One region of the Micromonospora sp. NPDC005299 genome, then DNA from elsewhere that is predicted to be linked to it. Evidence: riboswitches for the same ligand, from Rfam matches in the RefSeq annotation. Region 1 holds a riboswitch; each other region holds the start of a gene.
What was found. Region 1 has a riboswitch for cyclic di-AMP ahead of ACFYPD_RS31360 (coiled-coil domain-containing protein). Riboswitches for the same ligand answer to the same signal wherever they lie in the genome.
Positions count from the first base shown of each region.

Region 1 (2,254 bases):
GTCGGCGCCGCGCTGATCATGTTCGTGGTGCTCTACCTGACCCACGGGATCACCGCGCAGACCTCGGTGGCCGTGCTCGGCACGCTCGGCAGCCTGGTGCTGACCGGCGTGCTCGGCACCCTGGCCACCGCCGCCACCCACCTGACCGGATTCGGCAGCGAGGACGCGACCACCCTGTCGATGTTCCAGCGCGACGTGGACCTGCACGGCCTGCTGCTGGCCGGCATCGTCATCGGCTCGCTCGGCGTGCTGGACGACGTCACCGTCACCCAGGCGGCCACGGTCACCGAACTGGCCCACGCCAATCCGGCGCTCTCCCGTCGGCACCTCTACCGGGCGGCCACCCGGGTGGGCCGGGCGCACATCGCCTCCACGGTCAACACCATCGTCCTGGCGTACGCGGGCGCCTCGCTGCCGCTGCTGCTCCTGCTGGTCGCCGACTCCCGGCCGGTGAGCGAGATCCTCACCAGCGAGTTCCTGGCCCAGGAGATCGTCCGGAGCGCGGTGGCCACGCTCGGCCTGATCGCCGCCGTACCGCTGACCACCGGACTGGCCGCGGTGGTCAGCACCGCCGGGCGGCGCGGGACCACCGCGGGGCCGGCGGAGCCCTCCTCGCGGCGCCCTCCGGCCGGGCGGGACGAGGCGCTGGAGGCCCTCGGCGGGGCACCCGGCCCGCGCGCCGGCGGGTGGCCCGACGGCGACAGGAGCACGGAGGCCGCATGGTGACACTCCGCAGCGTGACGGCGGACGTCAAACGCGATCCTGGTCACGCAGGGCGAGGACGAATTCTCGCTATTGGTCGGCTTCCGGACGTAGAACCAGGGTAGGACTCTCGGGTAACCTCGCTGCCGGTCACCGCCGAAGGCGCGCACCGGCGCCAGCGGTGCCGCCGCCCAATCGCCCGCGGGCGAGCCGGGGAACCAGGTACATGGGGTGAATCCGCGCGAGCGGTAGGGGCCACTTCCGTCCCGAACCCGTCAGCTAACCCGGTCGGCGGCCGACGGAAGGGAACACTGTGACGGCACCCCTGCGCCGCTGGCTGACCCCCGTGGTGGCTGCGCTGGCCGCGCTCACCGTGCTGGTGGGGCCGACCCCGGCGACAGCCGCTCCGAGCACCCCCACCCCCTCGGGGCACTCCGAGGAAGAAGACGACCCCCTCATCACCGAGGCCATCGACGCCGCCAACCGGGCCTACCTCCAGGCCAAATCGAAGCTGGACACGTCGCGTAAGCGCCAACTCCAGCTCGCCCTCGAGGTGAAGGCGGCACAGGGCGAACTCGACGCGCTGAGCCCGCAGGTGGCCCAGATCGCGGCGCAGTCCTACCGGACCGGCCGGATGGGCGCCATGGCCATGCTGATGGAGAGCAACACGCCCGACTCGTTCGTCCGGCGGGCGGCCGCCCTCGACGAGCTGAACCTGCTGAACTCGCAGAAGCTCGCCGCCATCAACGCCGCGAAGACCCGCGCCGAGCAGGCCAAGATTGCGCTCGACGCCGAGGTACGGGAGCAGGAGAAGCAGAAGAACGCGATGGCCCGCGAGAAGGCCGAGACGGAGAAGGCGCTGAAGCTGGTCGGCGGGATCGGCTTCACCGGCGGCCTGGTCTCGGCCACCTCGCCGGTCGCCCGCGTCGGGCCGGGCCGGACCTCCGACGGCGACTGGAAGCCGGAGTCGTGCAGCGAGAACGACCCCACCACCTCGGGCTGCGTCACCCCGCGCACGCTGCACGCCTACAAGGAGGTCAAGCGGGCCGGCTTCAACCGCTTCGTGGGCTGCCACCGGAACGGCGGGCCGTTCGAGCACCCGAAGGGCCGGGCCTGCGACTGGTCGTTGCAGAAGAGCGGCTTCTCCTCGTGGCGCACCAAGGACCAGCGGATGTACGGCAACAACGTCGCCGCCTTCCTCATCCGCAACGCGGACCGGCTGGGCATCTACTACGTGATCTGGAACCGGCAGATCTGGTTCCCGGCCACCGGCTGGAAGTCCTACAGCGGACCCTCCGACCACACCGACCACGTGCACATGTCGCTGCTCTGACGACGTACGCCGAAAGGGGCCGGCCCGCGACGCGCGGGCCGGCCCTTCGACGTTTTCTCAGCTCGGTCAGCCGGCGAGCGCCGGGTCCGCGGGCGCGGCCGGGGCGGGCACGGGGGTGGCCGGCGCACCGGCCGGGGCCTGCGCCACGGTGCGCACCTCGCCCGCGCTGAGCCGGTACGACAGGCCGACCACGGCACACCGCCCGGCGGCCACCTCGTC
Region 1 is NZ_JBIAKG010000017.1:26,939-29,192, reverse strand. Features, by position in the region: gene ACFYPD_RS31365 (YibE/F family protein) at 1-726, shown strand, start outside; cyclic di-AMP (ydaO/yuaA leader) riboswitch at 881-1,012, shown strand; gene ACFYPD_RS31360 (coiled-coil domain-containing protein) at 1,016-2,035, shown strand; gene ACFYPD_RS31355 (carbonic anhydrase) at 2,102-2,254, opposite strand, start outside.

Region 2 (2,254 bases), on a different contig from region 1:
TGACCCGGGCGTCCAGCTCGGTGAGGGCCGCGTTCACGGCGGTCACGAGGTGCCCGCAGACGGTCTCCATGGGCTCCCCGGCCAGCGCCGGGTCGACGGTGACGGACTCCAGCCGGCCACCCTGGACGGCGACGGCACGGATCCGGCCGTCGGCCGCGCTGCCCTCGGCCCGGAGCAGCTCGGCCGGCGCGCCGTCGGCGTGCTCGGCGGCCCGGGACCGCATCGCGGAGAGCGCCTGTTGCGTCCTGGTCAGCAGCTCGTCGAGGCTCGCGGCCGCGGAGAACGAGTCGTTGGTCATATCCGCGCTTTCTTCACGTCTTTCCGAGCACCGTGACGATAGCAACCGGCCCCGACGTCGAACGCCCGGCCGGGAGGCCCGGCCGGGCGTTCGTGGCGCGGCGGACCGGCCCGCGTGCGACCGGGTCCGGTGGGGGCTCAGCGCAGGCGCAGCTTCTGGCCCGGGAAGATCAGGCCCGGGTCGTCGCCGACCACGCTCTTGTTGCGCTCGTAGAGGGCGTGCCAACCGCCGGCGACGTTCTTCGCGTCGGCGATCTCGGAGAGGGTGTCTCCGGCCCGCACCAGGTAGCTGCCGGCGGTCGGCGCGGTGCGCCGCTCGCTGCGGACGGCCGGCCGGTCGCCACGCGACGACCGCTCCGAGGTGGCCTTCTTCGTCGTGGCCTTCTTCGTCGTGGCCCTCTTCGTCGTGGCCTTCTTCGTCGTGGCCTTCCTCGCGCCCGAGTCGGTGGCCGAGTACTTCTTGGTCGAGCCGCCCTTCTTGCCGCAGACCGGCCAGGCGCCGATGCCCTGTCCGTCGAGGACCTTCTCGGCGATGGCGATCTGCTCGCCGCGGCTGGCCAGGTCGGCCCGGCTGGCGTACTTCTGGCCGCCGTAGCCGTTCCAGGTGCTCCGGGAGAACTGGAGCCCGCCGTAGTAGCCGTTGCCGGTGTTGATGTGCCAGTTGCCGCCGGACTCGCACTGGGCGACGGCGTCCCAGTTGACGCTGGCGGCGCTGGCCGGGGCGGCCGGGCCGAGAAGGGCGGCGGCGCCGGTGGCGGCGCCGACGACGAGCGCCCCGACGGCGGTGCGACGCTGCGCGGTCCGTCGATGACGGGCGACGTGTTCAGTTGCCATGTGGGTTTCCTCCACGCCGACGAGGTGAGCTGTCGGGTTCGGGCCGAGGAGCCCGGCCGCCGCAGGCGGCTTCACCCCGAGGTGTCGTGCACCGAGGAACGTGTGGGTCCCCCGCTCCCGCCCAAAGGTCCAGGTACCACCGGGCCGGCGGCGGGATTAGGCGTTGCCGGCCCGGGGTGTCCGCGATCGCGAACGGATTCGACGTTAGGAACGGTTTGCGACGAACGCCCACTTCTTGTGAAGTTGTTCACCCGGCTGGGCGACGGCACCGTCCCTCGGCTTGCGGAACCGTCGGATCTGTCGTAGCGGCCCGGCCGACGATGTGTTTTCGCAGCTCACAGCGGTGTTTCCGCGCTCCGGCCGAAGAGGACGACCCACCGGCGCCGGGTCCACCGTGGCAAGTGGCCACGGCGCGCGTCGCGGATCCCGGGGCGGTGGGTTCCCGGCCCGGCGGGCAACGCGGGAGGCTACCGTGAGCAGGTTCGCGCAAGATCGGCACGAGGCGGCGAGGCATGAGCGACCACGGACACGAGCTGGCCTTCGGCGGCTTCCTCACGCCGAGCGCCGGGCGGCCCGAGCAGGTGGTGGCGCGCGCCAAGCTCTGCGAGCAGGTCGGCCTGGACCTGGTGACCTTCCAGGACCACCCGTACCAGCCCGGTTTCCTGGACACCTGGACGCTGATGTCCTTCGTGGCCGCGGCCACCAGCCGCATCACGCTGGCCGGCAACGTGCTCAACCTGCCGCTGCGCCAGCCGGTGGTGCTGGCCCGCAGCGTGGCCAGCCTGGACCTGCTCACCGGTGGCCGGGTCGAGCTGGGGCTCGGCGCCGGCGCGTTCTGGGAGGCGATCGAGGCCGTCGGCGGTCGGCGGCTCTCCCCCGGCGCGGCGGTGGACGCCCTCGACGAGGCGATCCGGGTGATCCGCGAGGTCTGGGACACCGAGCGGCGCGGCATGGTCCGGGTCGATGGCGAGCACTACCGGGTGATCGGGGCGAAGCGCGGGCCGGCCCCGGCGCACCCGGTGCAGGTCTGGGTCGGCGCGTACAAGCCGCGGATGCTGCGGCTGGTCGGCCGCGCGGCGGACGGTTGGCTGCCGTCGCTGGCGTACCTGCCAGAGGGCCCGGC
Region 2 is NZ_JBIAKG010000002.1:536,011-538,264, reverse strand. Features, by position in the region: gene ACFYPD_RS07855 (YbaB/EbfC family DNA-binding protein) at 1-298, opposite strand, end outside; gene ACFYPD_RS07850 (transglycosylase family protein) at 436-1,131, opposite strand; cyclic di-AMP (ydaO/yuaA leader) riboswitch at 1,131-1,304, opposite strand; gene ACFYPD_RS07845 (LLM class flavin-dependent oxidoreductase) at 1,644-2,254, shown strand, end outside.
Region 2: linked by a shared signal. The riboswitch ahead of ACFYPD_RS07850 (transglycosylase family protein) and the one ahead of ACFYPD_RS31360 (coiled-coil domain-containing protein) in region 1 are both predicted to bind cyclic di-AMP.

Region 3 (2,254 bases), on a different contig from region 1:
GCCTGGAGGGCAAGAGCTCGCTGGGCCGGCTCGGCCTGCTCACCCACTCCACGGCGGGCTTCATCGACCCGGGCTTCTCCGGTCACGTCACGCTGGAGCTGTCCAACGTGGCGAACCTGCCGATCACGCTCTGGCCGGGCATGAAGATCGGCCAGCTCTGCATCTTCCGGCTCTCCTCGCCGGCCGAGCACCCGTACGGCTCTGCCGTCTACGGCTCGCGCTACCAGGGCCAGCGCGGCCCGACCCCGAGCCGCTCCTGGCAGAACTGGCGCACCTGGCCGACCCGCTGACCAACCGGAAAGCGGTAAAACGGGGGCCCCTTCCGCTACCTGAGGCGTCAGAAGGGGCCCCTCCTCACCACTCAGCCGGGGCGGCCATAGCTGTTGATCTGGCCGTCGTCGACGCGCTTCATCGTGATCGGCTTGCCGGACTGGGAGGCGTGCACCACCCAGCCGTCACCGACGTACATGCCGACGTGGTGCAGGTCGCTGTAGTAGAAGACGAGGTCACCGGCGCGCAACTCGCTCCGGCTCACCCGCCTGGTCACATTGTGCTGCTGCCGGGCGTTGTGCGGCAGCGAGACGCCGGCCTTGGCCCAGGCCGCCATGGTCAGGCCCGAGCAGTCGTAGTGGTCCGGGCCGGCGGCGCCCCAGACGTAGATCTTGCCGATCTGGGCGCAGGCGAACTTGACCGCGACGCCGGCCGGGCCGCCGGGGTAGCCGGCGGGGCAGGGCGCCGGGCGCAGCGGACCGCCGCCGCCGTTGCCGTAGACCTTGAGGCGCAGCTTCTGGAGCTTGACGATCTCGGCGTCGATCTGCTTCTTCTTGGCCGCGAGCTGGGCCTCGGTACGCGACAGCTCGGTGATCATCTCGTCCAGCGGCTGCTTCTTGGCGGCCAGCTGGTCGCGCAGCTCCGCGACGGTCCGCACCTGCTCCTGTTGGCGGTTCGCGAAGCGGTCGAGCAGTGCGAGGCCGTCCACCAGGTCGCTCGGCGACCGGCTGCCCAGCAGCGCGTTGACGGTGGAGAGGTTGTTGTCGCCCTTGTACGCGTCGGCGGCGAGTCCGCCCACCTGACCGAGGGCGGCGTCCACCCGGGCCTGGAGCGGGGCGATCTGCTTGGCCAGCGAGGCGGCCTGCTTCCGCTTGGCGGCGAGCTGCTCGCGGGTGGCGTTGACCTGTTCGATGATCGGTTCGAGCTTGTTCCAGTCCTGGTCGATCTGGCGCTCGATCTCGGCGACCGACGGTTCGGCGTGTGCCGCCGTGGCGCCGCCGGTCAGGACGACGGCGGAGCCGACCAGGGCGGCGAGGGCGGTGGTGCAACGGGACCAGCGGGAACGCGGCGTAGCCGTCGACCGGTCGACCGACCGGACCGACGGTGGCCGCGGGGCATGGTGTGCCACCGGGCTTCCGTACTCCTTCTTCCTGGCCGCCTACCGGGTTAGCTGACGGGTTCGGGCGGGAAGGGAGGCGCCCTACCGCAGTGGCTGCGGATTCACCCCAGATACCTGGGTCCCCGGCTCGCCCGGAGGCGACTCGGCGGTGTCGGACCGTCACCACCCGGGATGGACGGTGAAGCTCGCGGCCGACGATTGACCAGAGTAGAGAGCGTCGTTATCAATCCGCAACCCGAGACGCCGTGACACTCCGTACGTCCTGCCCGCCCGGAATGAAGGATTTCTTCATACGAGATTACTTGCTGGAAAGGTATTGACCCGGAGGGTGTGCGGGGTGAGGGTGAGGACGCAGTGACCCCCATCCCTGTCTGGAGGTTCGATGCACCTCTCACCCCCGCCGTCGGGTAGACGGATGCTGCTGGCGGCCGCCGTCGCGGCGGCCACCGCGCTGGTGGCGACCGGACCGGTGGCCGCCGAACCGCTCACCGCCCAACCCACCAGCGACCGCCAGGAGCAGTACGCCGCCGCCGCAGCGGAGTACGGCGTGCCGCAGAGCGTCCTGCTCGGCGTCTCGTACCTGGAGTCGCGCTGGGACACCCACCCGGGCCAGCCGAGCACCAGCGGCGGCTACGGCCCGATGCACCTCACCGACGCCCAGCAGGTCCTCGCGACTCCGGCCAGCGGCCACGTGGACGAGAACGAGGACCCGCGGGGCGATGACTCACGCCCGCTCACCCTCGACCCGGCCATCGCGGCCGCACCGGCGGAGGACGTGCTGCCGCAGGCGTCCCTGCAGACGCTCGACGCCGCCGCGGCGCTCACCGGCCTCAGCGAGGAGGGGCTGCGCACCGACGCGGCCGC
Region 3 is NZ_JBIAKG010000003.1:421,529-423,782, forward strand. Features, by position in the region: gene dcd (dCTP deaminase) at 1-290, shown strand, start outside; gene ACFYPD_RS11445 (NlpC/P60 family protein) at 362-1,399, opposite strand; cyclic di-AMP (ydaO/yuaA leader) riboswitch at 1,413-1,548, opposite strand; gene ACFYPD_RS11450 (N-acetylmuramoyl-L-alanine amidase) at 1,806-2,254, shown strand, end outside.
Region 3: linked by a shared signal. The riboswitch ahead of ACFYPD_RS11445 (NlpC/P60 family protein) and the one ahead of ACFYPD_RS31360 (coiled-coil domain-containing protein) in region 1 are both predicted to bind cyclic di-AMP.